Regions from separate parts of the Microbacterium luteum genome, predicted to be linked through region 2. Evidence: predicted binding sites of a transcription regulator. Region 2 holds the regulator's gene; the other holds the start of a gene.
What was found. Region 2 encodes LexA, which represses DNA repair genes until DNA is damaged. Its sites were predicted from a motif close to TCGAACANNTGTTCGA; they were not measured.

Region 1 (15,638 bases), 580 kb from region 2:
CAAGGTGGCAGGCTCCTCGGCGCACTGCGACACGCTTCAGACAAGCCGGTCGTCCGGTGCGGGCAACGTGAGTGGCATCAGCATCGAGGATTCGGTCCTCTTCGCGTCGAGTTCCGCGGTGGTCATGGCTGAGCACACGCAAGACGTGTCGATGATTCGCAGCGCCTTCGTCGGTGGCCTTCGGGGTACCGGCCGCTATCCGATCGCGGACGGTCTTCATCTCATCGAGGGGGAGAACACCCTGTGGGGGCAACCGGCCTCCCAGGGAGACCTCGTGACAGGTGTGACGGCGAGCGAGGGTCTGGTTCTCGGTTCCATCCGCGAGTCGTGGCAGTTCGACAGCGTGACCGGTACCGTCACGACCGACGTGACTCCGCCGACGCCGTCAACCGGCTCGTTCGTCGTCGATAACGCGACATACGGCGATCAGGACGTTGTCCTCGGCCAGGAGTGGTACGACGCGAACTGCCCGCTGCCCGACGCGGCGCGGCTCACGCAGATCTGGTCCGCCCTGGCCTGATCGGGCTCAGCCGGCGGTCCTCGAGCACGTTCGCGCAAAACTTCCTTGTCCCACCAGCCCCACTGGTGTACTCCTTTTCCCAACAGTGTTCGACGACGAGTTGGGGCGATCGTGGAATCGATGAAGAGTGAATGGGGTCGGCGCGACGTTTTCCGCGCCGCATTGCTGGCCGTGCCGGCCTTCGCCGTCGCGCAGACGATGATGCCGGGTCGCGCGAGCGCGACGACGATCGATCCGTCGTGTGAGGTGCCGGCGGATCCCGTGCCGACACCCGCGCCGGAGGCGCCGGCTTCGGCGACGGGCGCTTACGGCCCGGCCGGATCGCACTGGCCGGCGCGCACGCCTGAGCCAGGCGGCGCCTTCGACCTCGTCGTCGAGGTGGAGCCGAACTGGTGGACCATCCAGAACGCCATCGCCGACGCCATCCAGCAGCAGCCGCAGGGCAAGATCAAGATCGCGGTGAAGCCGGGAGTGTTCGATTACGGCTACGGTGCGGGCTCGACCGACTACGGCGTGCTTCACGGCATCAACGCGGGCGGACGCACGTGGCGCGTGCTGGTCGTGCCGCGCGATGGCTGGGGCACGGTCACCGCGAGCGGCACGATCGCTCAAGCGTCCAGCCGCGGCTACGCGTTCGTGAACGTTTCGGGGATCTCGGTCGTGGGCTTCGACTTCAGCGGTCAAGCGGTGCTCGTGCGAGACGCTCAGGACTTCGCGCTGGCATGGTCGACGGTCGGTCAGCTGAACATCACCGCCAACAACGCCAACACGAGCGGGGTCGAGTTCGTCGAGTGCGTGCTGCCGGATCAGGTCGATGACGACACGGATCGCATGGCGTTCCGCATCGCCAACAACTACTCCATCGACGGCGTCTCGCTTCTCGGATGCTACGTCGCGCCGGCCTACAAGGCCGCGGGATCGAGCTCGCACTGCGACACATTCCAGGCGAGCCGATCGAGCGGGAGTGGCGGCATCCGAAACCTTCGTTTCGAGGACAGCGTGTTCTTCCAATCCAGCTCGCAGGTGCTGATGATGGAGCACACGAGCGGAGTGAGCCTCGCGCATTCCGCTTTCATCGGCGGGCTGCGGGGCACCGGGCGCTACCCGATCGGTGCCGGGCGACATGTGATGACGGCGCAGAACACGCTGTGGGGAAAGACGACGGATCCGGTCACCAATGCGACGGCGTCGGACAGCTTCATCGCCGGGTCGATCCGCGGATGGAACTTCGCGAGCGCATCGAACACGGTGGTCTCGCACAACCCGCCCACGCCCGCGTCGGGCGAGTTCACGGTCGACGACACGTATGCGGCCGCGGACGAGCCGCTGCCGCAGAGCTGGTACGACGCGAACTGTCCGATGCCCGATGCGGCGAGGCTTGCCACCATCTGGGCGGCCCTCTGACGAGAACACGAAACCCCCGGAGGAATCCGGGGGTCTCGCGCGTGGGCACCGTGTTGGGACGGAGCCACGGCTTGGCGGGGCGACGTTGCCGTCAGCTCGGAATGTTCAGGACGGTGTAGCCGACAAGCGCGGCCACGACCGGCACGATCACGATCATCGCCCACACCGGCAGTCCGCCGACCTCATAGCGCCACCACGGCGTCAGCGGTCGAGACTGCCGCGGCGCATACAGCGTGCGTCGGCGAGCGTTCATGATCCCCCCAGATTGGTGAACGTTCCAGCGTGGCGGCTCAGAGCGCCCGCACCTTCGAGGCTAGCCAGCAGGTGGGCCGTCGGTCGATGCCAGACGGCCCACACCGGCGATTCCTCGACGTTCGTTGTGTGATTGCTGCGTAAAGCGCGATCGTTACCGCGCCTCAGACCCGTCGGTGACGACGCAGCCACACTCCCGTCCCGACAGCCACGGCGCCGAGCGCGGCGAGGCCGAGGGTCCACCCGATCACGCCGCCCGTCGCCGGGAGCTGTCCGGTGGCTGCCGCCGGGGTTGCTGTCGGGTCGGGTGCCGGTGCGTCCGTCGGTGATCCGGTCGGTGTCGGTGACGGTGTGACGGTGGGCGTGGGGGTCGGACTCGGAGGCGCGGGCGTCGGAGACGGCGTGATCGTCGGTGTCGGTGTCGGTGTCGGTGTCGGTGTCGGTGTCGGTGTCGGTGTCGGTGTCGGGTCGTCGCATCCGATGACGGTGACGCGCGGATCAGCGATGGTCATCTCGCCGGTCGTCCAGTCCGGCTCTCGGTCGCCGTCTTCGTGGAAGCCCCAGGCGATGGCCGTCGCGCTGGCTGCGAGTTCGCACGTGCACCCGGGAATCTCGTGGTAGTAGGTGCGGCTCTCGCCCGCGTCGTACTTCGTGGGACCCCACCGCTTCACGGTGCTGCCGTACGACAGCTCGGCGACCCCCCAAGCGGTGACGGACGACAGATTCTGCGAGACGATCGTCGCGGTCGGTGTGTCCTTATCTGTGAAGTCCAGCACCACCGACACCGAGCCGGAGAGGCTGTCTGCGTTGGCCGCTGTGATGGACCAGGTGCTGATCCCGCCGATCACCAACGCTCCCGCGATCCCAGCCGACAGCAGACGTCGTTGTTTCGTCTTCATGAGTCCCCAACCTCGTATGACGCGGACAACATCACTGCCCGATGCTCCCCCAATGAATGCACCGAACTCCGCTGCCCAACTCTGGAACGTTATCGGTCACGCGACCCCGTCGGGTTACCGCCGCGTTTCCAACGAATTAAGGAGGCAGCAGGAAGTCGTCTGAAGTGCAGCGGACGTGCGCGGCAGGTGCTCGCGGGCCGGTTTTCGGCCGGGCATGAGCATTGACTCAGGCGTGTCTGGCGTGACCGCGCGCCCGCCCGCTTGGGCGCGCGGTCACGTTACTGGTGCGGTTGCCTCGCCGCAGACCGCCGAGGACGGACGGGTTGCCTAGAAGGGCGCGGCGGGCGCTTCTGCCTCGGGCGGGTCCGCGTCGCCGGGAGCGCCGATCCGGTCGGGCATGAACATCACTCGGGGTGGTGGGTCCTCCACGTATTCCAGCCCCGAAGGTGCGGTGAAGTGCAGTCTCCCGCCGGGCATCTGCACCACGGTCCAGCCGGCGGCTTGTTTCAGGGTGTGGTGGCTCTCGCAGAACGCGCCCAGGTTCTCGACGTCGGTCTTGCCGCCGAGGGCCCAGTCTTCGCGATGGTCGATGTCGCAGTCCATTGCAGGTCTGCGGCACCCGGGGAATCGGCATCGGATATCCCGCGCCACCAGATACCTCCGCTGAGCCGGTGTGGCGAAGCGACGGTCGACGGCGAGGACGACCCCGGTGATCGGGTCGAGGAACACCCGATCGAAGTCGGGGGCGTTTCCGGCGAGGATCTTCGCCGTCTCCGGGTCCACCGCGCATTTGCCGTTCAGCTGCGCTCCTCCCAGGGTCGTTCCCGCGAGTGTCGTGGCGGGGACGGTGACCTGCACATGTCCGCGGATCGCGCCGAGCCCGCCCTCGACAACGCCACGGGTCGGGTCGACCGAGGGCGATGCGGTGAGCAGCATGTCCAGCAGCACATCGGTGCGGATCTGATTCAGCGACCGCTCATCGAACCACAAGTCCTCTTGGACGGGCGCCTCACCCTCGACGGTGGGCGCGGTGTCGTCATCGCACGGAATTTCGGGAGCGGCTCCGCAAGCGCCTTCGCGCTCAGTGGCTTCACGTCTGGCGGCCCGGTCGGCGGCCTTGATCGCCTTTCCCTGCCGGGTCAACCGGTCATAGATCCCATGCACCGCCACGCTCGGCCCGATCACCCCGAGCATTGACATGCCGTCTCGAAGGTCGTCGACCCAGATGCGTCGATCGAGCACGGCGTCGTCGTGCCGCTCCTGGATCGACCGAGGGTTGAGGTTCTCCGCGACCTGCTCCGCATACGACCGCACCCTCGCCGGAGACGTCGTCTCGGCGTAGGCCAATACATCGTGCTCGAAGGCGCCTCGCGCGGCGCTGTCGTCGAGTTCACGGCCGGTGTCGACGATCACCGCGGTGTGCGCTCGGGAGATGCGCCCTTCGTGCAGCGCATTCCAGGAGTCGGGGAAGTCGTTGACGAGACGGTGTGCGTCGTAGAGATGCGTCTGCATCGTGCGGTCGTTCATCCTCGACGCGACCGCGAGTTCCGCGGCCATCGCGCGTAGCGGCATCTCGCGTTCTTTCGCCGACGTTGAGCGCAAGCGTTCCGTCTGCTCGACGGTAAACGCGTAGGCCTCGGCCAAGATTGCGGAGGTCTTCGCTGCTGCGGTGGCCTCCTCGGCTCGAGCCGCCGTCAGACGGCGCACGAACGCTGCGGTGCGCTGCGCGGTCTCAGATGACTCGTCGCCGGGAGAGAACATATCGGTACCCAACCTCGTCTACGGCTGAACGAGACGGCACGCTCGTCCAGTGATACGACGACAATGGGCACTTTGTCGTTACGTCCGAGTTTAGTACAAAGATTCGATACCGTCAAGGCGAATTGGGAGAAATGGTCTAGCGCTTTTTCCGCCTGACGAAGGATCGCTTCGTGACGGACCTCCTATGCCGTACCGTCGGGCGCGTCTTCGACGACGCGGGGATCTGCTTCCGCGGTTTCGTCTCGTCGGATTCGGACTCCGGTTCGGTTTCGTCAGGGTTCGGGTCGGACATCGACGACTCCTTCGATCTTGACCGTGGTCACGTCGGTGTCTTCCTCGCCGGTCAGGATTCCGGTCACCGTGCCGACGCCCGAGATCGTCCACGCGAGGATCAGCGCGACGAGTCCGCGGGTGAGCCAGGCGTGCGCGCCCTTCAGGTGATCGCTGTCGCCGTCATAGGAGGTCATGCGGCTGAGAAGGATCGATCGGCGCAACGAGAGGTCGTCGCCATCTGCGTATGTGTCCAGCAGTGCTGCGACGTCAGGTTCCTCGCCGACGCTCGACCGCGCCGCGACGAGGCCAAACACCGCCGCGAGGAGGTACGCCGCGAGGCTGATGCCGCTCAGCCACCCGATGCCCGACGCCGTGACCAGCTCGGTGCCGCCGAGCACACCACTCGCGCCGATGAGCACCGCCGCGCGCGTCTGCAGGCCGGTGGCCTTTGCAGCGAGCGTGTCTTCCTGCCGCTTGATCTCCGCCTCCGCGAGTGCGATCTGCGAGGGTCGAAGATCGTCGATCCGGTCAGGAAGGCCCATGGCCGTGCCGGTCTCGAAGCCCGAGAAGCAGGATGATCGCCTTCACGGTTGCATCTTGGCACAGCAGTTCCGTTCCGTCGACGGCCCGAGAATCTCGTCTGCGAGCCGTTGCTGCCAAGACCGAGTTGAGGAACGACAGGGTGTCAAGACGACGTGAGAGCGGTCACCAGTTGGATTCTCATATCCGAGCCCTGATGCTTCAGGTCTGCAGGTAGGTCTCTAGCGAGGTGACCGCGTCTGTCGGAGCAAAGCCGGTCGCCGATAGTCGCGCCACGCATAGTCCGCTGTTGGCTGGTCGCGGCGCCACGGGCGTGGTCACTTTGGCGTAGTACTGGCTCGTTGTCGTCGGGGTGACGCGGTCGGGGTCGTGGCCGGTGATCTCGAAGACACGTCGCGCGATCTCGTACCAGGTCATCGGCTCGCCGGTGTTCGTGACGTTGTACGTTCCGTACTCGGGCCGCACCGCCAGGAGGTGGTGGATGGCGGCCGCGAGCGTCGAGGCGAAGGTGAGCCGGCCCCGCTGGTCGTCGACCACCGCGGGGTTCACACCGCGTTCTGCCAGAGACGCCATGGTTCGGACGAAGTTGCCGCCATCGCCGACGACCCAGCTGGTGCGGATGATAAAGTGGCGCGGCACCGTAGCGACGATGGCGTCGCCAGCCGCTTTCGTCTGTCCGTAGACGCCGAGCGGGGCGACCGGACTCTCTTCGTCGTAGTCGCCTTCTTGAGTGCCGTCAAAGACGTAGTCGCTCGAGATATGCACGAGTGTGATCCCGTGCGCGGTGGCGATGTGAGCGAGCTCGGCCACGGCCGTGACATTGACGACCCATGCGGCGCGTCGGCCGTCGGCGGTCTCGGAGGTGTCAACGGCCGAGAAGGCCGCCGCGTTGACGATCGTGTCGTACTGCTTCCACGGCCGTGCGTGCGCGAGCGACGTCGGCACACCGAGTTCGATGTCGGCTCTGGTTGCGAATTCGACGTCGGGTCGTTCGCCCCACAGGTTCCGGAGTGCCCGGCCGACCTGCCCGTTCGCGCCGAGCACGAGCGTCTTCTTCGGCGGGATGGGGGTCACGTCGGCCAGGCGGGGGTGGTTCTTGTCCTTCTCGGACAGTTCGGCTTGATCGAGGGGGATGGGCCAGTCGATCCCAATGGTTTCGTCGGCGAGGTTGAGGAAGGCGTATTCGGCGGTGGGGGACCAGTGGTCGTTGACGAGGTAGGTGTACGCCGTGTCGGGTTCGAGGGTTTGGTAGGAGTTCCCGACCCCGCGGGGAACGAAGATCGCGCGGGAGGGGTCGAGTTCGGTGGTGAACACGGCCCCGTAGGTGGGGCCTTCGCGCAGGTCGACCCAGGCGCCGAAGATGCGGCCGGTGGCGACGGAGACGAACTTGTCCCACGGTTCGGCGTGGATCCCGCGGGTGGTGCCGGCCTTGTCGTTGAAGGAGATGTTGTTCTGCACCGGCCCGAAATCCGGCAGCCCGGCAGCGGTCATCTTCTCCCGCTGCCAGTTCTCTTTGAACCACCCCCGCGAATCCCCGTGCACAGGCAGGTCGAACACCACCAGCCCCGGGATGGGGGTCTCGGTGCGGGTGAGGGCTTTACCAAACTGCGTCATGGAGTCCTTCGGGCCGGAGCCGGTCGTTGAGCGAGCGAAGCGAGACGAAACGTGGCCGCTACTGCCCCCGGGTGGCGTAGAACGCTTCAACACCGTCTTTCGCGGGTGCCCACCAGGCTTCGTTGTTCCGGTACCAGTCGATGGTCGCGGCCAACCCGGCTTCGAAGTCGGAGTACTTCGGTGTCCAGCCGAGTTCGGTGCGCAGGCGTGTGGAGTCGATCGCGTAACGGAGGTCGTGTCCGGCCCGGTCGGTGACGTGATCGTACGCGTCGGCGGGTTCGCCCATCAACTGCAGGATGAGTTCGACGACGGTCTTGTTGTTCTTCTCCCCGTCCGCCCCGATGAGGTACGTCTGCCCCATCTCACCCTTGTCGAGGATGGTGAGGACGGCGGAGGAGTGGTCGTCGGCGTGGATCCAGTCCCGCACGTTCTCACCCTTGCCGTAGAGCTTGGGGCGGATGCCGCGGATCACATTCGTGATCTGCCGGGGGATGAACTTCTCCACATGCTGGAACGGCCCATAGTTGTTCGAACAGTTCGAGATCGTCGCCTGCACCCCGAACGACCGCACCCACGCCCGCACCAACAAGTCCGACCCCGCCTTCGTTGACGAGTACGGGGAGGACGGGTTGTAGGGGGTGGTCTCGGTGAACCGTTCCGGGTCGTCCAGTTCCAGATCCCCGTAGACCTCGTCGGTGGAGATGTGATGGAACCGAACCTCATGCTTCCGGGCTGCTTCCAGCAGCGTGTAGGTGCCGATGATGTTGGTGTCCAGGAACGGGCGCGGGTTATCAAGACTGTTGTCGTTGTGCGACTCCGCCGGGCTTGTCAAGTCTTCTGTGTAAGCGGGTTGGTGTTGGTGGTTAGAGGTAGGGGGTGATGCGGTCGGGGTAGGCGAGTGCGAGTTGTTCGAGGGCTTGTTTCCAGTTCGTGGTCACGTTGCCCTCGATGAGTCGGCCGGAAGCTTTTCGCTGGCTGGAGGGGCGCCCGCGTTCCTTCTCGCGTTCTCGGGCGCGCTTGTCTTCGATGTCGCAGATCGCCAGCCAGAGCAGCTTGACCGCGGCGGCGTCGTTGGGAAAGTGACCCCGCGATTTCGTCACTTTCCGCAGCTGGTAGTTCAGCGACTCGATCGCGTTGGTGGTGTAGATCACGCGGCGCAGCTCGGGCGGGAACGCCAGGAACGGGGTGAACCGGTCCCAGGCGTCCTGGAACGTCTTCACCGCCGAGGGGTAGCGGCGGCCGAGCTCGGAGTCGCTGAACGCCTCGAGCGCTTCGAGCGCGGCGTCCTCGTTCACCGCGGTGTAAATCGGTTTCAGCGCGGCGGCGACGGCTTTGCGGTCTTTGTAGTTCACGAACCGCATCGCCGCGCGGATCAGTGGACCACGCAGGTCTGCACGGTCGCTTGCGGCCACGTCGCCGCGACCGCCTCGGGAAATCCGGTGAGCCCGTCGGTGCAGACGATCAGCACGTCGCGGATGCCACGGTTGGCAAGCTCGGCGCAGACCGATGCCCAGAACTTCGCGCCTTCGGTGGCCTGCACCCAGATACCCAGGACGTGCTTGATCCCGTCCATGTCGACCCCGACGGCGATATGCGCGGCCTTGTTGCGCACGTGACCGCCGTCACGGATCTTCACGATGATCGCGTCGAGATAGATCACCGGATACAACGCTTCCAATGGGCGGGTCTGCCACGCGAGGACCTCGTCGGCGACCTGGTCGGTGATCTTCGAGATCGTCTCATGGCTGAGCTCGGTGCCGATCGTGTTCGCGAGATGATGCTGGATATCGCGGATGGTCATCCCGCCGGCATAGAGCGAGATGATCATCCCGTCCAGCCCATCCAGCCGGCGCTGCCCCTTCGGGACGAGCATCGGGGTGAACGACCCGTTCCGATCCCGCGGGACCGATAGGTCGATCTCACCGATCTCGGTCGACACCGTCTTCGGCGTCGTGCCGTTGCGGGAGTTCGGATACAGCGACGCTTCCGCATCACCACGCTCGTACCCGACGTGCTCGGTCAGCTCCGCGTCCAGGCCCCGCTCCAGCGCGGCCTTCAGCATGCCACCGAGCAGCCCCTGATCGCCCGTCAGCGGGGTGCCGGCATCGATCTTCGCGAAGATCTCATCCATCGCACCCGACGACTTCAACTGATCAGCGAGCTCCTTCTGCCGACGCCTGCGCTCCTCGCGCTCCGGACTGATAGCCATGGTCTCCATGATGTTCTCCTTCGAGGTGAACCCCACTCACACAGACCATCTGACACCCCCACTCCGCCGCGTAGTGCACCACCGCATCCGTCTCGGCGAACAGCTCATCCACCAGGCCGGCGTCGGTGACGTCGCCCTTCACAAACCGAAACCGATCCTCCGGGAGACCGTCCAGAGAGGCGAGGTTCCCGGCGTAGGTGAGCGCGTCCAACACCGTCACCTCATGATCGGTATGGGCCAGGACGTGGTGGACGAAGTTGGAGCCGATGAACCCGGCACCCCCGGTGACCAGCAACCGCATCAGCGATCCCCCCGCTCCAGCAATTCCAGCAAGTACGCCCCGTACCCGGACTTCTTCAACGCCACCCCACGCTCAGCAAGCTGCTCATCGGTGAGGAACCCCCGCCGCCACCCGATCTCCTCCGGACACCCGATCTTCAACCCCGTGCGCCGCTCGATCGTCCGCACATACTCGGCGGCGTCGAGCATGTCGTTGAACGTTCCGGTATCCAGCCACGCCGTCCCCCGGGGGAGCACCTGCACCTGCAGCTTCCCTGCCTCCAGGTAGGCCCGGTTCACATCCGTGATCTCCAACTCACCCCGCGCCGACGGCTCGAGGTTCCGGGCGATCTCCACCACGTCGTTGTCGTAGAAGTACAGGCCCGGGATCGCATAGTTCGACCGCGGCTGCACGGGCTTCTCCTCGAGACTGACGGCCCGGCCGGTGTCGTCGAACTCCACCACCCCGTACGCCGATGGCTCCGCCACCCAGTACGCGAACACCGCCCCACCGTCGATGTCGGCGAACCGGGACAACTGCGACCCCAACCCCGGCCCGTACAGCAGGTTGTCGCCGAGCACGAGCGCGACAGTGTCGTCGCCGATGAAGTCCGCACCGATGGTGAACGCCTGCGCCAACCCATCCGGCGACGGCTGCACCGCAAGCGAAATCGAGATCCCAAACTGCGATCCATCACCCAGCAACCGTTCAAACGCTGCGGCATCATGCGGGGTCGTGATCACAAGGATCTCGTCGATCCCGGCCAGCATCAGTGTCGAAAGGGGGTAGTACACCATGGGCTTGTCATAGACGGGAACCAGCTGCTTCGACGCCCCCAGCGTCACAGGATGCAACCGTGTACCCGACCCGCCCGCGAGGATGATCCCCTTCACGCCCGCTCCTTCGATCGGTCTGGTCTCTCACTTCTAGCAGAGCTCTGTGTCACCCAGATTTCCGGCTCTTCGGACATCCGGTGGGGTGAGCGTGCCCGGGCCGTGATTCGGCGGTAGGGGTCGAGGTCCCCGAGGATCAGAAGCGCTAACAAACTGATCCACCCCGAGGACCTCGACGTGCTTCACCCTACTTCGGGGTGCGCTGACGCGCGCCCCGCCGACTGTCCGTGTGCCCGCTGCGACCTGCTGCTCGGCCTCGACGGCGTCCATGTCGAGCACGTCCAGCGTGGCGGCGGTGTCCTCGTCGTGACGGTCTCGACGCCAGCGTCCCCGACGGGGTGCCCTGGGTGTGGCGTGCTCGCGACCGGGCGTGGCCGGCGCCTTCGGGTGCTGCATGACGTGCCCGGCGTGACCCGGGTGCGGGTGGTGTGGCGGCAACGCATCTGGCGGTGCGGTGAGGCTGCCTGTCCGCGGAAGACGTTCGTGGAGCAGGTCCCGTCGCTGGTCGCGCCGCGCGGATCGATCACCAAGCGCGCCGTCACGTGGGCGATCGGGCAGCTGCGCCGCGAGCACGCCACCATCCAAGGACTCGCCCGGCAGCTCGGGACGTCGTGGAAGACGGTGTGGCGGGCCGTCGAACCCGAGCTCGTCAAGCTCGCGGCGGACGAGTCCCGGTTTGAGAACGTCACCAGCCTCGGCGTCGACGAGCATGTCTGGCATCACGTCGACCCGCGCCGGCGGGGGCCGAAGGAGCTGACCGGGATGGTCGACCTCACCCGCGACAGCCAAGGAAAGACGCGGGCCAGGCTGCTGGATCTGGTGCCCGGCCGGTCCGGGAAGGCTTACTCGACCTGGCTCGGTGAACGCGGCGACGCGTTCCGGAAGCAGGTGAAGGTCGCCGCGCTGGACCCGTTCGCCGGATACAAGACCGCGATCGACGACAAGCTCGACGACGCCGTCGCGGTCCTCGACGCGTTCCACGTAGTCATGCTCGGCACCGCCGCCGTCGACGAGGTCCGCCGTCGCGTCCAGCAAGACACCCTCGGCCACCGCGGCCGCAAGGGCGACCCGCTCTACGGAGTGCAGACAATCCTCCGCGCCGGGGTCGAGAACCTCACCGAGAAGCAGCGGGAGAGGCTGACCGCGGCGATGGAAGCCGACCCCGCGCACGACGAGGTGTTCGTCGCCTGGCAGTGCGCGCAGCAGCTCCGCTCCGCCTACCACCACGATGACCTGGCCGCCGGGCGGCGGATCGCGGAGAAGGTCGTCGACACGTTCCACACCTGCCCGATCCCCGAGATCGCGCGTCTGGGCCGCACCCTCCGCCGGTGGCGTGACGCGTTCCTGGCGTACTTCACCACGAGCCGGTCATCCAACGGCGGCACCGAGGCGATCAACGGGATCATCGAGCTGCACCGACGCCTCGCTCGCGGCTACCGCAACCGGGAGAACTACCGGCTCCGCATGCTCCTCGCCGCCGGCGGGCTCACCCACTGACCCCCACCGGATGTCCGAAGAGCCAGATTGGCTCTTCGGACATCCGGTGGGGTGAGCGTGCCCGGGCCGTGATTCGGCGGTAGGGGTCGAGGTCCCCGAGGATCAGAAGCGCTAACAAACTGATCCACCCCGAGGACCTCGACGTGCTTCACCCTACTTCGGGGTGCGCTGACGCGCGCCCCGCCGACTGTCCGTGTGCCCGCTGCGACCTGCTGCTCGGCCTCGACGGCGTCCATGTCGAGCACGTCCAGCGTGGCGGCGGTGTCCTCGTCGTGACGGTCTCGACGCCAGCGTCCCCGACGGGGTGCCCTGGGTGTGGCGTGCTCGCGACCGGGCGTGGCCGGCGCCTTCGGGTGCTGCATGACGTGCCCGGCGTGACCCGGGTGCGGGTGGTGTGGCGGCAACGCATCTGGCGGTGCGGTGAGGCTGCCTGTCCGCGGAAGACGTTCGTGGAGCAGGTCCCGTCGCTGGTCGCGCCGCGCGGATCGATCACCAAGCGCGCCGTCACGTGGGCGATCGGGCAGCTGCGCCGCGAGCACGCCACCATCCAAGGACTCGCCCGGCAGCTCGGGACGTCGTGGAAGACGGTGTGGCGGGCCGTCGAACCCGAGCTCGTCAAGCTCGCGGCGGACGAGTCCCGGTTTGAGAACGTCACCAGCCTCGGCGTCGACGAGCATGTCTGGCATCACGTCGACCCGCGCCGGCGGGGGCCGAAGGAGCTGACCGGGATGGTCGACCTCACCCGCGACAGCCAAGGAAAGACGCGGGCCAGGCTGCTGGATCTGGTGCCCGGCCGGTCCGGGAAGGCTTACTCGACCTGGCTCGGTGAACGCGGCGACGCGTTCCGGAAGCAGGTGAAGGTCGCCGCGCTGGACCCGTTCGCCGGATACAAGACCGCGATCGACGACAAGCTCGACGACGCCGTCGCGGTCCTCGACGCGTTCCACGTAGTCATGCTCGGCACCGCCGCCGTCGACGAGGTCCGCCGTCGCGTCCAGCAAGACACCCTCGGCCACCGCGGCCGCAAGGGCGACCCGCTCTACGGAGTGCAGACAATCCTCCGCGCCGGGGTCGAGAACCTCACCGAGAAGCAGCGGGAGAGGCTGACCGCGGCGATGGAAGCCGACCCCGCGCACGACGAGGTGTTCGTCGCCTGGCAGTGCGCGCAGCAGCTCCGCTCCGCCTACCACCACGATGACCTGGCCGCCGGGCGGCGGATCGCGGAGAAGGTCGTCGACACGTTCCACACCTGCCCGATCCCCGAGATCGCGCGTCTGGGCCGCACCCTCCGCCGGTGGCGTGACGCGTTCCTGGCGTACTTCACCACGAGCCGGTCATCCAACGGCGGCACCGAGGCGATCAACGGGATCATCGAGCTGCACCGACGCCTCGCTCGCGGCTACCGCAACCGGGAGAACTACCGGCTCCGCATGCTCCTCGCCGCCGGCGGGCTCACCCACTGACCCCCACCGGATGTCCGAAGAGCCCCTTTTCCCGGCAGGTTCGCCTGCGACAGATACGCCGCCGCACGACGGAGGACCTCGTTCTCCTGCTCGAGGAGCCGGTTCCGCTTCTTCAGCTCACGGATCTCCGCGGCCTCGGTCCGCGACTGACCGGGCTTGGCACCTTCGTCGATGTCGGCGCGACGCATCCACTTCTGCAGCGTCATGGGGTGGACCCCGAAGTCTTTCGCGATCTGCTCGATCGTGACTCCGGGCTCGCGGTTCCTCGCGACACGCACGACGTCGTCACGGAACTCGGACGGGTAGGGCTTGGGCACAGCAACATCCTTCCAGGCCCACCCTGCGGGCAAGCCAGATCAGATGTCACCTATCCGTGCAGCAGTCCCGTCGGCCTGTCGTTCATTGCCGAGCTCGATGGTGGGCCCACCGCTCGGAACGAGGCGCTCGACTTCCACTTCGTTGATGCCGCGCGCCTCCCTGAACCGATGTGGCCGGGTTCGGTGAAGCTCATCGAACTGCTCCTCGGCGACTACTCCTCGTAGTCGCCGACCCACCAGTCCGCGATCTCCGACATCGTCTGAGCGGCGGTCGCATGCGCCGGGTCCGCGCGGAATCGCTCGAACGCTTCGCGAGACTCGAACGTCGCATCTTCGACGACGATGCGACCCTTGCGCTCATCGAGCGAGCGAGTGGTCATCCACGACACAACGCCCGGGAAAAGCACGAAGCTCTGCAGCGTGTCGATCACTGCGTCGACGTACGCATCGCTGACGTGGTCATGGATGCGAAACAGCACGACGTGCCGGAACACGGCTTCACTCGCGCAGGGTGTCGACGTGCTCGCGGTACCAGGCGACCGTGCGCTCCAGGCCTTCCTGCAGCGAGATCTTCGACGTCCACCCGGCTTCGGCAAGCTTCGAGACGTCGAGGAGCTTCTGCGGGGTGCCGTCGGGCTTCGACGTGTCCCACTCGGTGTCACCGGTGAAACCAGTCACATCGCCGATGATCTCCGCGATCTCTTTGATCGTCACGTCGGACCCGGTGCCGACGTTGACTTGGTCGGGTCCGTCGTAGTGCTCCATGAGGTGCAGGCAGGCGTCGGCCATGTCATCGGCGTGCAGGAACTCGCGACGCGGGCTGCCCGTGCCCCAGTTCGTCACCGACGACGCTCGCATCTTCGCTGCCTCGTCGTAGCGACGGATGAGCGCCGGTAGCACGTGCGAGCCCTTGGGGGAGAAGTTGTCGTTCGGGCCGTAGAGGTTCGTCGGCATCGCCGAGATCCACGGCAGGCCGTACTGGCGGCGCACCGCCTGGGTCTGCAGGATGCCGGCGATCTTCGCGATCGCGTACGCGTCGTTGGTCGGCTCGAGGTGGCCGGTGAGGAGCGAGTCTTCCCGGATGGGCTGCTCGGCGAACTTCGGGTAGATGCACGACGAGCCGAGGAACAGCACGCGCTCGACGTCGTTCGTGAGGGCGGCGTCGAGCACGTTGACCTGGATCCGCATGTTGTCGCTCAGGAAGTCGACCGGGTAGGTGCTGTTGGCCATGATCCCGCCGACCTTCGCCGCGGCGAGCACGACGTACTTGGGCTTAGCCTCGGCCATATAGCCGAAGACCTCGTCGCGGTCTTTGAGGTCCAGTTCGGCGGAGGTCTTCCCGACGATGTTCTCGAAACCCGACGACTCGAGCTTGCGCACGATCGCCGATCCGACCAGTCCGCGGTGTCCGGCAACGTAGAACGTCGCGTCGCGATCAAGTTCACCCGGTGCGTACTCGACGCCGTCGATGGCCGTGGTCATCGTGCCGCCGCGACCGCGTCGGCCGTGCCCCACGAGGCGAGCTTAACCGTGTCGATCCACTCCGGGCCCTCTTCCAACGCCTTGACATCGGCGTCAACCATGAGCTTGGCGAGTTCCTTCCCATCGATCGTGGGAACCCAGCCAAGCTTCTCGCCGGCCTTCGTCGGGTCGCCGATGAGCGCGTCGACCTCGGTGGGGCGCAGGTAGCGCTCGTCGAACTTCACGAACTCCTGC
Region 2 (15,638 bases):
GAGATAAGTGGCCCGCGAGGAGGCGACCGGACCGACATGCGAGGTGGGGCCACCGTGGACGAAGACGACGTACGGGGGCCGTTCACCGTCGGCGGCGGTGACGTCCGGGTTGGTGGGCGGGTACGCGAACGCGTGTACGGGACCCGACGGACCGTCCACCGTGACAGCCGTGGCCCGCGGCGTCCATTCGTCCGCCCACGGCGCGGATGATTCGCGCACCGCGGTGATCGTCCCGTCCGACGCGTCGACGCTCCAGACGCCTGTCCCACCTCCGGGCACCGCGCCGGAGACGAGCGCCCGCGTCCCCCGAGCGTCCTCGATCACGACCCCCGAGACGACAGGGACCGGCAGCGGCGCGGTCGCCCCGGTCTCGGGATCGACCGCCACCACGTGATCTGCGCCGTCCGTGCGAACCGCCACGACGTGATCACCCGCAACGGTGTACCAGGACAGGCCGAGCACCCACAGTCCGCCTCCGGTGTCGGCGTCGGCGGGGGCGAACGAAGCGACCGGGGCCTCGTCCCCGAGCCGCCACCGCATGAGATTCCACCGACCGGACGCGTCGTCGAGGTACAGCAGGGTCTGCTCGTCCAGCCAGCGCGGCTGAAGGACGGAGCGGTCGCCGGTGACGGGAGCCGTCCATTCGCCTACAGTGCCGTCCTCGATGCGTCCGACGCGCACCTCGGCGCGTTCCCAGGGCATGTTCGGATGGTTCCAGGCCACCCAGGCGAGGTGGGTTCCGTCGGGGGAGAGCGCGGGCTGTGCGACGAAGTCGCTCCCTCTCACCAGCACGACGATCGCGGCGTCGTCGTCCGCGGCTGATCCGTCCACCGGAATGCGGACGATCGCGCGGCGGGGGACGGTCAGCCCGGGATCGTGCTCCTCGCGGACGGCGAGCAGAACGCCGTCGCGCCACTCCAGGCCGCCGTGGCGCGCGTGGCCTGCCACGGGAGTGAGAGGACGCACGGTCCCGTCGACGACGGAGTACACGCGCTGATCCGTCTTCTCGACGAAGAACAGCGTTCCGGCTTCGTCGGCGGTCCACGCGCCGCCGCCGTACTCGTGCACGGTGCTTCGCGCGTTCCAGGGGGTGGGCAACACATCCTCAACGTCGCCGTCGTCGCCGCGGTGGCGTACGGCGACGCGACCGGCTTCGGCCGGAACGGGCTCGCCCCACCACACGTCCTCCCCGACGAAACGAGCTCCGTCGATCCGGGGCGACGCCGCGGAGGCCGCCTCGGCGGTGATGGGAGAGGGCCAGGAGCCGTAGGGGAGTTCGGAGGTCACCGTCCCACCGTACGACGCGGTGACCTCCCTGCGGGCTCAGCGCAACGGCTGTGTGGGTGCGTTGCCGGGAAGGACCGCCGTGTCGCTTTCCACATCGGCCGCCGTGTCCACGTCGGCCGTCGGTTCCGCCTCGAGGACGTCGTCGGCGTCGATGGCCGCCTGGCCATCAGACGGTGATCTCTCGAGCAGGGCGGTGACGAGCCACACGGCGAGGGCGAGGACGATGACCAGGGCGATGTCGCCGAAAGTCAGGGGCCGCAGCGCGAACAGCACGAGCACGGCGAGCACGAGGATGACGACGCGCACGAGCACGCGCTGGCGATGCATCGCGTCCCCGAAGGCGCCCGTGTCGAGCCCTCGACTGCGCAGTCCCGATCGCGCCGACGCGGTGAGCGAGCCGGCCACGGAGCGGATGCGCCGCGCCGGCGCCCAACGGCCGCTCAGCCACGCCGCCACGGCGACGACGATGCCGAGGAAGGTCAGGACGACCGCCGTATCGCGGACGGCGCCGATCACCGTGTCGTAGATCGACTCCAGAGTGCGAGCGGGGATGCCCAGACCGGGTGCGTTGAGGCTGAGGACGGCTCCCGCGCTCGCGAGGGCTACCGCGAGCAGACCTGCGCCGATCGTGATGGCGACGCCGACCCCGAGCACGGCCGTCGACCGTCGGCGCGCGATCAGCACCCCGACGGCGGCGAGGCCGAGGGCTACGAAGGGGATCCAGTAGCCCGCTGTGACGGCGAGGTTGTAGACGGTGCCCACCAGAAGCAGGCCATCGGCCTGGACGATGACGATGGTCTGATCGATCGCCGGGATGGAGGTGACGAAGCCGAAACCCTGCGCGGCCAGTCGTGACTTCAGCTCCTCGATGATGGGGCCGAGCTGGATGCCGAGGGCGCCGGTGTCGTCGATCGCGATCGCGGTGGAGTCGTCGCCCGTCGCTGCGGCGACGAGCGCACGATGGCTGGCGACGAGAGCCGTTCGCCACACCTCGGGAAAGGCGTCGGACTGGACCACTCCGGTGATCGCCGAGTCGATGAGGCCCTGCACGCCCTGGACGGCGGGCTGCCGGAGGAGGTCGAGCGCCGACGACGCGGCGGGCGGAAGATCGAGGCTCTGCACGCCGTCGATGACGTCGTTCGTGATGCCCTCGACGTCGACGGCCGCGTTCACGGCGGTGGACGCCTGGTCGATCACCAGCTGCTGCACATCGGGATCGTCCGCGAGGGGACCGAAGGTCTGCACGAACGCGTCCTCGCTCACGAGTTCCGCGCGCGCCCACGTGCCGAGGACGGAGACGGGCACGAGGATGCCGGCGAGCACGATGCAGACGGCCGAGATGAGGGCACGCCACCATCCGGTGTGACCAGCGCGGTCTGAGACAGGTCTTTCTCCGCTGAGATCCGAGGACGCCTGGGAACGAAGATCGGCGTTCTCCGCTTTCAGCCGTTCGATCTCCGCGCGGAGATCGGTGATGTCTGTCGTGGCCATGGCGAGGGCTCCCTCTTGTCGGGTCAGCCCCATTGTGGCGGGAACGCCGCCCCGTTCGCACGTGTGCCCCAGATCAGGTTCTCCGACGCCCTCAAGCGGTCGGACACCTTCGTCCCCGAATTCTGGCGCCCGTTCTCTGGATCCTGGCCTCGTGCGAGGTGAGGCGTCGGCGTGCGAGTTCCGTCCTACTCGGCCTCCTGCGGACCCGACTCAGGCTGAGACACCATCGGGATGCCGCCACGGCACCAGAATCGCCAGCACAGCCTGAGTTGTTGCACGCGCGGTGCGCTGGCCGGCTGAGGAGACGGCCGTCAGACGGCGCGCATCACCGCCACGACTTTGCCGAGCACGACGGCCTCGTCCCCGAGGATCGGCTCGAACGCGGAGTTCCGCGGCAGCAGCCACACGTGACCGTCGCGCTGGCGGAAGGTCTTGACGGTCGCCTCCCCGTCGAGCATCGCGGCGACGATGTCGCCGTTCTCGGCCGTCGGCTGCGAGCGCACTACGACCCAGTCGCCGTCGCAGATGGCCGCGTCGATCATCGACTCGCCGGACACCTTGAGCATGAACAGGTCGCCCTTGCCGACCAGCTGCCTCGGCAGCGGGAAGACCTCGTCGATCTGCTGATCGGCGGTGATCGGCACCCCGGCGGCGATGCGCCCGACGAGGGGGACCATCGCGGCATCGCCCACGGGGGGCGCCGCGTCGGCGGGGCTTTCCGTGCTCGCGCCGGGGAGGTCGATGAGGACCTCCATCGCGCGAGTCTTGCCGGCATCGCGGCGCAGGTAGCCGCTCAGCTCCAGCTGATTCAGCTGATGCGTCACGCTCGACAACGACTTCAGCCCGACCGCGTCGCCGATCTCACGCATGCTCGGCGGGTACCCGTGCCGTGCGATCGATCGCTGGATCACTTCGAGGATCGCGAGCTGCTTGTCGCTGAGGCTGCGGCGCCGCCGTGTCTGGGGTCGCGCGCGGCTCGTCGGCTCGGTCATCTCGTGCTCCTGTCTCCTCACCCCTCGTCGTCCGAGGGGCACCGGCCTTCGAATGTCGGAGGTCGGTGATGGGCTCTGCTCATCGAAACGGTATCCGCCCTCGTCCGACACGGTCTGCAAGCGCTCCGCGTGTCGTGTTCGAGAGAAGTCCACCGGTCGGCCCGCTTGACAGCTTACGAGATCGAAGATAGCTTCGGAAGAGAGGTTCGCATCGCCGGCTCCCGGCCGAGTTCAGCGATGCGAACCTCTCGCCGAGAAGGAGGAGAGATGACCGCGATCAGCATCACGCCGCACCACCGCACCCGCCTGCGCATGACCGTGCGCGGCCGTCGCGTTCTTGCCGCCGCGGCGGCACTGCCCGCCGCCGCATGCGTGGCGGTCGCGGTCATCAGTGGCGGCAGCGCGCTCGCGTCGCGCGATGACGCCGGCGACGCTGCCTCGTTCTCCACGGTCGTCGTGAGTGCAGGTGAATCGCTCTGGGCGATCGCGGAGCGCGTGGCACCGGAGAGCGATCCTCGAGACGTCGTTGACGACATCGCGCGCCTGAATGCTCTCGACGGTGTCGATGTCTCGGCTGGTCAGGAGCTGGCCATCCCTGCGCGCTACGACACGGCACCGTAGACCGCCGGGCGAAGCGCGCCCGTACCATGGGAGGGGTGACCGCTCGCCTCGACGACCTTCCTCTCCGTGACGATCTGCGCGGAATGACTCCGTACGGTGCGCCTCAGGCACCGCTTCCGGTTGCGCTGAACGTGAACGAGAACACCCATCCCGTGCCGGATGAGATCGCCGCCGACATCCTCGATGCGATCGCATTGGCGCTTCGGGACGTCAACCGATACCCCGATCGCGAGTTCCTGCCGCTTCGCGAGGCGTTCGCGGATTACCTGGGTGAAGGGCTGCTTCCTGAGCAGATGTGGGCCGCCAACGGTTCCAACGAGGTGCTTCAGCACGTGCTCCAGGCCTTCGCTGGACCGGGGAGGACGGCGTTCGGCTTCGCGCCCACCTACTCGATGTACCCGCTGCTGACGCGAGCGACCGGTGCTGCCTGGGTCGCGGGAACGCGCGAAGACGACTTCTCGGTGACCGCCGATTCGGCGGCCGACCAGGTCGCAGCAGCCGATCCGGATGTGGTGTTCCTGTGCGCCCCGAACAACCCGACGGGCACGCCGCTGCCACTTGACGTGATCGCAGCGGTCTACGACGCGAGCCGGGCGATGGTCGTGGTCGACGAGGCGTACCAGGAGTTCGCGCCTCACGACGAGCCATCAGCGATCACCCTGCTCCCCGGGCGCGAGCGACTGATCGTGTCGCGCACGATGTCGAAGGCATTCGCCTTCGCCGGAGCTCGCGTGGGTTACCTCGCTGCCGACCCCGCGGTCGTGGACGCTCTGCGTCTGGTGCGCCTGCCGTACCACCTGAGTGCCATCACGCAGGCCGCCGCGCTCGCGGCGCTGCGTCACGCGCCGGTCATGCTCGGCATGGTCGACGAGATCGTCGCGCAGCGCGACCGCATCTCCGCCACCCTCGAGGCGCTCGGCTACCAGCCGCACCCGTCGTGGACGAACTTCGTCCTGTTCGGGGGAGTCGAGGACCCGGCGGCGACGTTCGGTGCCCTCTACGACCGCGGCATCCTCATCAGGGACGTGGGCATCCCGCACCACCTCCGCGTCACGGCAGGAACAGAGGCGGAGACGACCGCGTTCCTGGATGCGCTGGCGTCGTTAGGATCGACGTCATGACCCGCACCGCCTCGCTCACCCGATCGACCAGCGAGTCGACGGTCGAGCTCCAGCTCGACCTCGACGGCACGGGGCGCAGCAGCATCGACACGTCGGTGCCGTTCTACGACCACATGCTGACCGCGTTCGCGAAGCACTCGCTCACCGACCTCACGGTTCGCGCGTCGGGCGACACCGACATCGACGCACACCACACGGTCGAAGACGTCGCGATCGTGCTCGGGCAGGCGATCCGGCAGGCTCTCGGCGACAAGGCCGGCATCAGCCGCTACGGGGATGCGCTCGTCCCGCTCGACGAAGCCCTCGCCCAGGCAGTGGTCGACATCAGTGGGCGGCCCTACCTCGTGCACACGGGCGAGCCGGCCGGTTTCGAACACCACCTCATCGGCGGCCACTTCACGGGGTCGTTGGTGCGCCACACCTTCGAGGCGCTGTCCTTCCAGGCGGCGCTGACCGTCCACGTAAGGGTGCTGGGCGGCCGGGACCCTCACCACATCGCCGAGGCGGAATACAAGGCATTCGCGCGTGCCTTCCGCCAGGCGAAAGCGCTCGATCCACTCGTCGACGGCGTGCCGAGCACGAAGGGCGCCCTGTGACCGACCGGCCCCTCGTCGCCGTTCTCGACTACGGATCCGGGAACGTCCATTCCGCGGTCAAGGCTCTCGTCGCTGCCGGAGCCGACGCGCGGCTGACGGCCGACCGCGGGCTGATCCAAGACGCGGACGGACTCGTGGTGCCCGGCGTCGGCGCCTTCGAGGCGGTCGTCGCCGCACTGCGCTCGCGCTGCGGCGACGAGCTCATCGGACGACGTCTGGCCGGCGGTAGGCCCGTGCTGGGGATCTGCGTGGGGATGCAGGTCCTCTTCGAACACGGTGTGGAGCGGGGCGCGGACACTCCGGGACTGGGCGAGTGGCCGGGCGCGGTCACCGAGTTGGATGCTCCTGTCCTTCCGCACATGGGATGGAACACCGTCGCGTCGGGGGCCGGCAGTCGCCTGTTCCGCGGAATCGAGAACGAGCGGTTCTACTTCGTGCACTCGTTCGCCGCCCAGCACTGGACGATGCAGACGCAGCGCCCCCTCGCTGAACCGGTCTTGACCTGGAGCGAACACGGCGTGCCCTTCCTTGCCGCCGTGGAGAACGGGCCGCTCTCGGCGACGCAGTTCCACCCCGAGAAGTCGGGGGAGGCCGGCATCCGGCTGCTCGCCAATTGGATCGACGGGCTGGCGCCGACTAACCTCTGAATCCGTGCCTGCGCCCGGCCGCCCGGATCCGGTGCCGAGACGCACGAGGAGCTATGAACGATTTCGCATCAACGCCCCAGCTTGTTCTGCTTCCCGCGGTGGACGTCGCCGGGGGAAAGGCCGTTCGACTCACGCAGGGTGAGGCCGGTTCGGAGACGAACTACGGCGACCCCGTCGACGCCGCGACCGACTGGGCGCGCCAGGGGGCGCAGTGGATCCATCTCGTCGACCTGGATGCGGCCTTCGGCCGGGGCAGCAATGCCGGCATCATGCGCAAGGTGATCAAGTCGGTGCGCGGTGTTCAGGTCGAGCTGTCCGGCGGCATCCGCGACGATGCCTCGCTGGAGGCGGCTCTCGAAAGCGGCGCCTCGCGCGTGAACCTCGGGACCGCCGCGCTGGAGAACCCCGAGTGGGCGGCTGACGTGATCGGCCGCTACGGCGACCTCATCGCCGTCGGCCTGGATGTGCGTGGTACGACGCTCGCCGCGCGGGGCTGGACCCGCGAAGGCGGTGACCTGTGGACGGTGCTCGATCGCCTCGAGTCAGCCGGATGCAGTCGCTACGTCGTGACGGACGTCACGAAGGACGGCACCCTGCAGGGCCCGAACACCGAGCTGCTTCGCGAAATGGTGACGCGCACCCCGAAGCCCGTCGTGGCGTCGGGAGGCATCTCGAGCCTCGACGACATCGCCGCTCTCCGAGAGCTCGTGCCCCTCGGCGTCGAGGGTGCGATCGTCGGCAAGGCCCTCTATGCGGGGAACTTCACCCTCGCTGAGGCGCTGGATGTCGCCGGGCGCTGATCCCGCGCAGCCCGACGGCGGCTCGGACTCGGCGGGAGTCCCGTGGGAGGGACGCCGCTTCTCCGACAATCCCCACGCCGCTGACGACGGCCGTGCTGATCCTGCTCTCGAGCGGGCGCTGCGGGACTTCCGGGCGGGCGAAGGCTCCGAGGTGCAGGTCGTCGACGCGTACCGGAGAGCCCGTCTGCTGATCCCCCTCATCGCGCAGAAGGGCGACGGTGACGGCGACGCGGTCGGTGCACACGGACTCGCGGTCGACAAGACGCAGGAGCTGTCGATCGTCACGGTCGCCGCACCGGACGGGCGACACGTGCTTCCGGTCTTCACGTCGGTCGACACCATGCGGGTGTGGGATGCGCAGGCGCGTCCGGTGCCCGCGGAGGGCATCAGGACCGCACTGGCGGCATCGGCGGACGACACCGACCTCATCGTCATCGATCCCGGCTCGGAGACCGAGTTCGTCATCCGTCGTCCGGCGGTCTGGGCGATCGCCCAGTCGCAGCAGTGGGAGCCGAGTCATCGCTCGCCCGAGGTGGCGGCCGGACTCAACGAGAGCGTCGGCGGGGAGCTGGCCATCATCGACCTCGCACTCGAACCCGGCGACCCCGAGGCACGTGGACGGGGGCCCGAGCTGATCGTGCGCCTGCACGTGGCTGCCGGACTCGATCAGTCGCAGCTCGATGCCGTCCTCGCACGCCTGGCGAGACGATGGGCCGCGGATGACCGCGTCGCCGTGCTGGTGGACTCGCTCGCCGTGAAGCTCGTGCGCTCGGAGCCGCTCAGCTGACCGGTCCGGTCCATTTCTCGCCCGGCCCCTTGCCGATGGGGTCGGGAATCGTCGATGCCTCGCGGAAGGCGAGTTGCACCGAGCGCAGTCCGTCGCGGAGGGACCGCGCGTGCATGTCGCTGATCTCGGGGGCGCCGGCGGTGATGAGCCCGGCGAGGGCGTTGATGAGCTTGCGGGCCTCGTCCAGATCCTTCTGCGTGTCGGGGTCGTCGGCGAGTCCGACCTTCACGGCGGCCGCGCTCATCAGATGCACCGCGGCGGTGGTGATCACCTCGACCGCGGGGACATCCGCGATGTCGCGGGTCGCCGACTCGGCGGCGGCTTCCTGAGAGGCCCACCGAGCGTGACGTTCGTCTTCTGCGTGGCCGTGGTCGGGGGGAATCGTGGACACGTGGTGCTTTCTGGTAGACTTCAGCGGGCTTCAGAGCACTGTGCTCTGGAACGAAAGAGGATCACATCCCACCCGCGCTTGCCGCTCCAGGCTACCGGGTCCACGCACTCCGCTCCGGCGACACCATGTCGGAGTCGACCCGGAGACATGCATGTCGGCCGAGGTACGGGTGCGCGATGTCGGCGTTCGGACGCCGCGTCGGGTGGAATGGGGACTCTTCCGCCCGCGACATACCGTGTCGCGGTGGCCACCACCCGCACGAAGAGGAGTTCCGCATCAGCGATCCCCGCACCAACGAGCGCATCCGCGTGCCTGAGGTCCGTCTCGTCGGCCCCAACGGCGAGCAGGTCGGCGTCGTCCGCATCGAGGTTGCGCAGCGTCTGGCTCAGGAGGCGGATCTCGACCTGGTCGAGGTCGCGCCCAACTCCAAGCCGCCCGTGGTCAAGATCATGGACTACGGCAAGTTCAAGTACGAGGCTGCGCAGAAGGCCAAGGAGGCGCGTCGCAATCAGGCGAACACGGTCCTCAAGGAGGTCCGGTTCCGACTGAAGATCGAGGCGCACGACTACATCACCAAGCTCAAGCGCGCCGAGGGCTTCCTCCAGGCCGGTGACAAGGTGAAGGCCATGATCCTGTTCCGCGGGCGCGAGCAGTCGCGTCCGGAGCAGGGCGTGCGACTGCTCCGCAAGTTCGCCGAAGACGTCGCCGAGTTCGGCACCGTCGAGGTCAACCCGACGCAGGACGGCCGCAACATGACGATGGTGATCGCCCCGCACAAGAACAAGTCCGAGGCGAAGGCGGAGCAGAACGCTCAGCGCGCCGCGAACAAGGAAGCCTCGCGCGCATCGCGCACCAGCGCCGACGGCGACACCGCCCCGGCGCAGTAACGCTGCCCAGACTCCCGCTCCGTCGGGACCCCGTTCCCGCCCGAGCGGGAAGAGACACGAAGGAAGAAACATGCCGAAGCAGAAGACCCACTCGGGTGCCAAGAAGCGCTTCAAGATCACCGGCAGCGGCAAGCTCAAGAAGCAGCAGGCCGGAATGCGCCACAACCTCGAGGGAAAGTCGAGCCGTCGCACCCGCCGTCTGAACCAGGACCAGGTGCTGTCGACGGCCGACACCAAGCAGGCCAAGAAGCTTCTCGGTCGCTGACGCGGCCCGTGCACGAATAGGAACGAAACGAAATGGCTAGAGTCAAGCGGGCCGTCAACGCCCACAAGAAGCGTCGCGTCATCCTCGAGCGCGCCTCCGGTTACCGGGGTCAGCGCTCGCGTCTGTACCGCAAGGCGAAGGAGCAGGTCACCCACTCGCTCGTCTACGCGTACCGCGACCGTCGCAAGCGCAAGGGCGACTTCCGTCGTCTGTGGATCCAGCGCATCAACGCAGCCAGCCGTCAGCACGGCATGACCTACAACCGCTTCATCCAGGGTCTCGGCCTCGCGGGTGTGCAGGTCGACCGTCGCATGCTGGCCGAGCTCGCCGTGAACGAGCCGACCGCGTTCGCGTCGCTCGTCGAGACCGCCAAGAAGGCGCTGCCCGAGAACGTCAACGCCAAGAAGACGGCGTAAGGCTCTCTATCTCGAAAGGGCGTCCTCCCCCGGGAGGGCGCCCTTTCGGCATCCCGTGCCCCGCCCCGCGCGGCCGCATCGTCGGAGATTCAGCCCGATGTCGGATGATCGCGTCGGAATCCTCCGACATCGACACGATTCTCCGACATCGGGCGGGCAGGTGGATGCGGGGCGCCGCGGGGCGCCGCCCCTAGACTGGTCGCGTGCTCGAGAACCCCCGGTCGCCGCGCGTGCGCGCCGTGGCGAAGCTCACCAAGCGCAGCGCACGCAAAGAGACGGGGCTCTATCTCCTCGAGGGTCCGCAGGCCGCACGGGAGGCGCTCGCCTTCCAACCCGGAACGGTCGTCGAACTGTTCGCGACACCGGCCGCATTGGAGAAGCACACCGACATCCGCGATGCGGCCGCGTCCGCCGGAATCGAGCCGGTCTACACGACCGAGCCCGTGCTCGACGCGATGGCCGACACGGTGACACCCCAGGGGATCGTCGCGGTCGCGCGGCAGGCTCCCACGCCGGTCCGTGAGATCTTCGCCGGCTCGCCTCGGCTGGTGGCGGTGTGCGAAGAGGTGCGCGACCCTGGCAATCTCGGCACGATCATCCGTGCCGCCGACGCGGTCGGCGCCGACGCCGTCATCCTCACCGGCAACACCGTCGATCCTTACCACCCGAAGGTGGTGCGTTCGACGACCGGTTCGCTGTTCCACCTCCCGATCGCCATCGGCACCGACCTCGAGACCGTCGTCGGGCTCGCTCACGCCGCCGGCGTGCGGGTGGTCGCCGCCGACGTCGGAGGAGAGGACTTCCTCGCTCGACGTGAGATCCTCGCCGAACCGACCGCCTGGGTCTTCGGCAACGAGGCGCGGGGCCTTCATGACGAGGCCGTCTCGCTGGTCGACATGTCGATGCGGCTGCCGATCTACGGACGCGCCGAGTCGCTCAATCTGGCTACCGCTGCCAGCGTCTGCCTCTACGAAACGGCGTTCGCGCAGCGCGCCGATTGAGCCATCTGACCAGCGCGGGTCGATTACAGCTCGGTTAAGGTCGCGCGTCACCCCTGGAGCGGGGGTGCGCCCGGGGCTATGTTCAGGCCATGACGACATCCGATGCCTCACCGGCGGCCCGAACGTCGAACATCACCGTGCGACGCGGTGAGCCGCTCGTCGTCATCGACCACGTCGACAAGCACTTCGGCGACCTCCATGTGCTGCGCGACATCAACACCGTGGTCAACCGCGGCGAGGTCGTGGTCGTGATCGGGCCCAGCGGGTCCGGGAAGTCAACGCTGTGTCGCGCCGTCAACCGTCTCGAGACGATCGATTCGGGCACCATCACCATCGACGGCGTACCGCTGCCCGAAGAGGGGCGCGCGCTCGCGAAGCTGCGTGCCGACGTCGGCATGGTGTTCCAGTCGTTCAATCTCTTCGCCCACAAGACGGTGCTCGAGAACGTCACTCTCGGTCCGATGCGCGTGCGGGGCCTCAAGAAGAAGGATGCCGAGAAGAAGGCGATGGAGCTCCTGGATCGCGTGGGTGTCGCCAATCAGGCGGCCAAGATGCCCAGTCAGCTCTCGGGTGGCCAGCAGCAGCGTGTCGCCATCGCCCGTTCGCTGGCGATGAATCCCAAGCTCATCCTCCTCGACGAACCCACCAGCGCACTCGACCCTGAGATGATCAACGAGGTCCTCGACGTCATGGTCGGTCTCGCCCAGGAGGGCATGACCATGATCGTCGTCACACACGAGATGGGATTCGCACGCAAGGCCGCAGACCGCGTGCTGTTCATGGCCGATGGAGCCATCGTCGAAGAAGCCGCACCCGAGCAGTTCTTCACGAACCCGCAGAGCGAGAGGGCCAAGGACTTCCTGTCCAAGATCCTCGAGCACTGAAAGGACCGCTCCGCGACGCGGGGCGGGAATCGAGAAGAGGTCGCTTCGGCGACCGCACACAGCAAAGGACGAGACATGAAGCGAGCGAGACTCCCGCTCATCGCGCTGGCCGCCGCCGGCGCCTTGGCGCTGACGGCCTGCGGTGGCGGGGACACCGCCGGTGACGATGCCGCTCCCGAGCCGGCCGAAGACGTCACCTTCGACGAGGGCACGACGATGGCGGCGCTCAACGAGGCCGGCACCATCACGATCGGCACGAAGTTCGACCAGCCGCTGTTCGGCCTGGTCGGTCCCAGCGGCGAACCCGAGGGCTTCGACGTCGAGATCGGCAAGATCATCGCCGCCCAGCTGGGCATCGCCGAAGAAGACATCGAGTGGGTCGAGACCGTGTCGGCAAACCGTGAGCCGTTCATCGAGAACGGCCAGGTCGACATCGTGGTCGCGACGTACACGATCAACGACGCCCGCAAGGAGGTCGTCTCTTTCGCCGGGCCCTACTACATGGCCGGGCAGTCCATCCTCGTTCTCGCCGACAACGAGGACATCACCAGCGAAGAGGACCTCGTCGGGCAGCCGGTGTGCTCGGTGACGGGGTCGACTCCGGCGGCCATGCTGGAGGAGATCGGTGCGGAGCCGGTCCTCACGGACACCTACTCGAACTGCCTGGAGCCCCTGCGGAACGGTCAGGTCGTCGCGGTGTCGACCGACAACGTCATCCTGGCCGGCCTCGCCGCGCAGAACGAGGGCGAGTTCAAGGTCGTGGGCGAGCCGTTCACCGACGAGCCCTACGGCATCGGCCTGGCGCTGGATGACACGGACTTCCGCATGTGGATCAACGACGTGCTGGAGGAGTCGTACGCCGACGGCAGCTACGAGCAGGCGTGGAACGACACCGCCGGTGCCGTGCTGCCCTACGTCGAGCCGCCGACACCGGACCGCTACTGACCCGATGAGGGTGTCCCGCACTCGCCTGCGGGACACCCTCATCCCACCGATCGAGAGGAGGGCCGATGGAGCAGCTCTGGTCGCTCATGCCCGAGTTCTGGGAGGGATTCCGCGTCACCCTGCTGCTGCTGGTCGTCTCGGGTGTGCTGGCCCTCGTGCTCGGCACCGCGATCGCGGCGATGCGCATCTCGCCGGTTCCGGTGCTGCGCGGATTCGCCGCGGCGTGGACCGAGATCGCGCGAAACACCCCGCTGACGCTGGTGTTCTTCTTCACGGCCTTCGTCATGCCGATGCTCGGCGTGCGTGCCCCCTACGTGCTGCTCGCCTTCGTCGCGCTCACCTACTACACGTCGCCCTTCGTGGCTGAAGCCCTTCGCTCGGGCATCAACGGCGTGCCCGTCGGTCAGGCCGAGGCGGCGCGCAGCATCGGGCTCGGATTCCGGCAGACGGTCTCGCTCGTGGTGCTTCCGCAGGCGTTCCGGATGACGGTGCCGCCGCTGATCAACGTCTTCATCGCCCTCACCAAGAACACCTCGGTGGCGGGCGGATTCTTCGTGGTGGAACTGTTCGCCACGACCCGGCAGCTCGCGAACGACAACGGCAACATCGTCATCCCGATCCTGCTGGTGGCCGCGGCCCTGTACCTCGTCATCACGGTGCCGCTCGGCTTCGCGGCCGGCCAGCTCGAGAAGCGATGGGTGGTGTCACGATGAGCGGATCGAGCGTCCTCTTCGACGCGCCGGGCCCGAAGGCTCGTCGCAACTCGCTGATCGCCTCCGTCGTCGCGGGGGCGGTGCTGATCGCGCTCGCCGTCTGGGTCTTCCTGATCCTCGCCGCGCCCCGTCAATCCGGCGGCATCACCCTTCCGGGCATGTTCGACGGGAGTCGATGGGACATCTTCACCGATCCCGAGGTGTGGCAGTTCATCGGGCGAGGGGTGCTGGCGACGCTGCAAGCCGCGGCGGTGGCGGCTGTCGGTGCCGTGGCCCTCGGAGTCGTCTTCTCGCTCCTGCGGAGCTCGGAGCACGCGTGGATCCGCGTGCCGACCGCGTGGCTGCTGGAGTTCTTCCGCGGCATGCCGGTGCTGCTGATGATGCTGTTCATCCTCCTCGTCGCATCCACCGGTGCGTTCTGGGCGGTCGTGATCGCCCTGATCATCTACAACGGCACCCTCATCGGCGAGGCGCTGCGAGCGGGACTCGCCGCGCTGCCACGCGGTCAGCGTGAGGCGGCGCTCTCCGTCGGCATGCGCTACTTCCAATCGAAGATGCTCGTGGAGTTCCCGCAGGCGTTCCGGCAGATGCTCCCGATCATCGTGGCGCAACTGGTCGTGCTGCTGAAGGACACGTCTCTCGGATACATCGTGGGATACAACGAGCTCATCCGCACCACGATGAACAATCTGGGCAGCTTCTACGGCAATCGGTACATGTTCTCGCTGTTCGTGGTGACCCTCGTGCTCTACCTGGCCATCAACCTGAGCCTGTCGTGGTTCGCGCGATGGCTGTCGCGGCGCACGGCGTCCGGGGGCGGCAGGGCGCGGAAGGGAGCATCCACGCCGGAGGATCCCGATCAGGCACTCCTGGTCGCCGAGGCCAACGCCAAGGCGCGGTTGTCGGAGTCGCAGACGCCGAAGTGAATGCGTCGCGTATGCGAAGGGTCCTGCGGGTCGGGGGTGAGGCGCCACGTCGGTAGACTCGTCTCTCGTGTCCGACGAGGTTGCCCCCGAGATCACCCCCGAGGCGGTGGAGGCCGCGGTGACCGCCGCGCTGTCCGCCATCGCCGAGGCTCCCGACTCCGCAGAGCTGAAGGCGGTGCGCGCCGCGCACGCGGGCGAAGGCTCGCCCCTGGCGCGGCTGAACGCACGAATGCGCGATGTGCCCAAGGACAAGAAGGCGGAGTTCGGCAAGCTCGTCGGTCAGGCTCGCGGACAGGTCTCGCAGGCGCTCGCCGCACGAGAGACCGAGATCGTCGAAGCCGAGACCGCGGCGCGCCTGGAGGCCGAGCGCGTCGACATCACGGCCCTCGCGCATCGCGCGCGCATCGGCGCGCGCCATCCGCTGACCCTGCTCCAGGAGGAGATCTCCGACATCTTCGTGGGCATGGGGTGGGAGATCGCCGAAGGACCCGAGCTCGAGCACGAGTGGTTCAACTTCGACGCGCTGAACATCGCACCGGATCACCCGTCGCGGCAGATGCAGGACTCCTTCTACGTCGACCCCCTCGAGCGGCACCTCGTGATGCGAACCCACACCAGCCCGGTGCAGATGCGGTCGATGCTCGAACGCGACATCCCGATCTACGTGCTCTCCCCGGGGCGCGTCTACCGTGCCGACGAGTTCGATGCCACGCACCTTCCCGTCTTCTCGCAGTTCGAGGGACTGGTCATCGACCGCGGCATCACGATGGCGCACCTCAAGGGAACGCTCGACCACATCGCACGCGTGCTGTTCGGCAGTGAGGCCAAGACGCGCATGCGCGCCAACTACTTCCCGTTCACCGAACCG

Region 1: IM777_RS13550 (HNH endonuclease signature motif containing protein) is a predicted target of LexA. The motif match lies at 4,928-4,943, and genes of this name have one in related genera.

The regions. Positions count from the first base shown of each region.
Region 1 covers NZ_CP063814.1:2,762,358-2,777,995, reverse strand. Annotated here, with positions in the region: gene IM777_RS13570 (hypothetical protein) at 1-520, shown strand, start outside; gene IM777_RS13565 (hypothetical protein) at 641-1,924, shown strand; gene IM777_RS13560 (hypothetical protein) at 2,016-2,177, opposite strand; gene IM777_RS13555 (hypothetical protein) at 2,341-3,075, opposite strand; gene IM777_RS13550 (HNH endonuclease signature motif containing protein) at 3,403-4,836, opposite strand; gene IM777_RS13545 (hypothetical protein) at 5,109-5,651, opposite strand; gene IM777_RS13540 (sugar nucleotide-binding protein) at 5,851-7,263, opposite strand; gene IM777_RS13535 (dTDP-glucose 4,6-dehydratase) at 7,322-8,095, opposite strand; partial or broken gene IM777_RS13530 (IS256 family transposase) at 8,127-9,472, opposite strand; partial or broken gene IM777_RS13525 (NAD-dependent epimerase/dehydratase family protein) at 9,534-9,776, opposite strand; gene rfbA (glucose-1-phosphate thymidylyltransferase RfbA) at 9,773-10,645, opposite strand; gene IM777_RS13515 (ISL3 family transposase) at 10,823-12,142, shown strand; gene IM777_RS13510 (ISL3 family transposase) at 12,286-13,605, shown strand; gene IM777_RS17265 (transposase) at 13,560-13,922, opposite strand; gene IM777_RS13500 (Dabb family protein) at 14,135-14,416, opposite strand; gene IM777_RS13495 (GDP-L-fucose synthase family protein) at 14,421-15,404, opposite strand; gene gmd (GDP-mannose 4,6-dehydratase) at 15,401-15,638, opposite strand, start outside.
Region 2 covers NZ_CP063814.1:2,180,207-2,195,844, reverse strand. Annotated here, with positions in the region: gene IM777_RS10965 (S9 family peptidase) at 1-1,287, opposite strand, end outside; gene IM777_RS10960 (hypothetical protein) at 1,324-2,778, opposite strand; gene lexA (transcriptional repressor LexA) at 3,090-3,770, opposite strand; gene IM777_RS10950 (LysM peptidoglycan-binding domain-containing protein) at 4,038-4,391, shown strand; gene IM777_RS10945 (histidinol-phosphate transaminase) at 4,418-5,512, shown strand; gene hisB (imidazoleglycerol-phosphate dehydratase HisB) at 5,509-6,108, shown strand; gene hisH (imidazole glycerol phosphate synthase subunit HisH) at 6,105-6,755, shown strand; gene priA (bifunctional 1-(5-phosphoribosyl)-5-((5-phosphoribosylamino)methylideneamino)imidazole-4-carboxamide isomerase/phosphoribosylanthranilate isomerase PriA) at 6,809-7,555, shown strand; gene IM777_RS10925 (SseB family protein) at 7,539-8,342, shown strand; gene IM777_RS10920 (DUF1844 domain-containing protein) at 8,335-8,733, opposite strand; gene infC (translation initiation factor IF-3) at 9,042-9,620, shown strand; gene rpmI (50S ribosomal protein L35) at 9,691-9,885, shown strand; gene rplT (50S ribosomal protein L20) at 9,918-10,301, shown strand; gene IM777_RS10900 (TrmH family RNA methyltransferase) at 10,505-11,302, shown strand; gene IM777_RS10895 (amino acid ABC transporter ATP-binding protein) at 11,392-12,186, shown strand; gene IM777_RS10890 (glutamate ABC transporter substrate-binding protein) at 12,262-13,131, shown strand; gene IM777_RS10885 (amino acid ABC transporter permease) at 13,197-13,844, shown strand; gene IM777_RS10880 (amino acid ABC transporter permease) at 13,841-14,770, shown strand; gene pheS (phenylalanine--tRNA ligase subunit alpha) at 14,838-15,638, shown strand, end outside.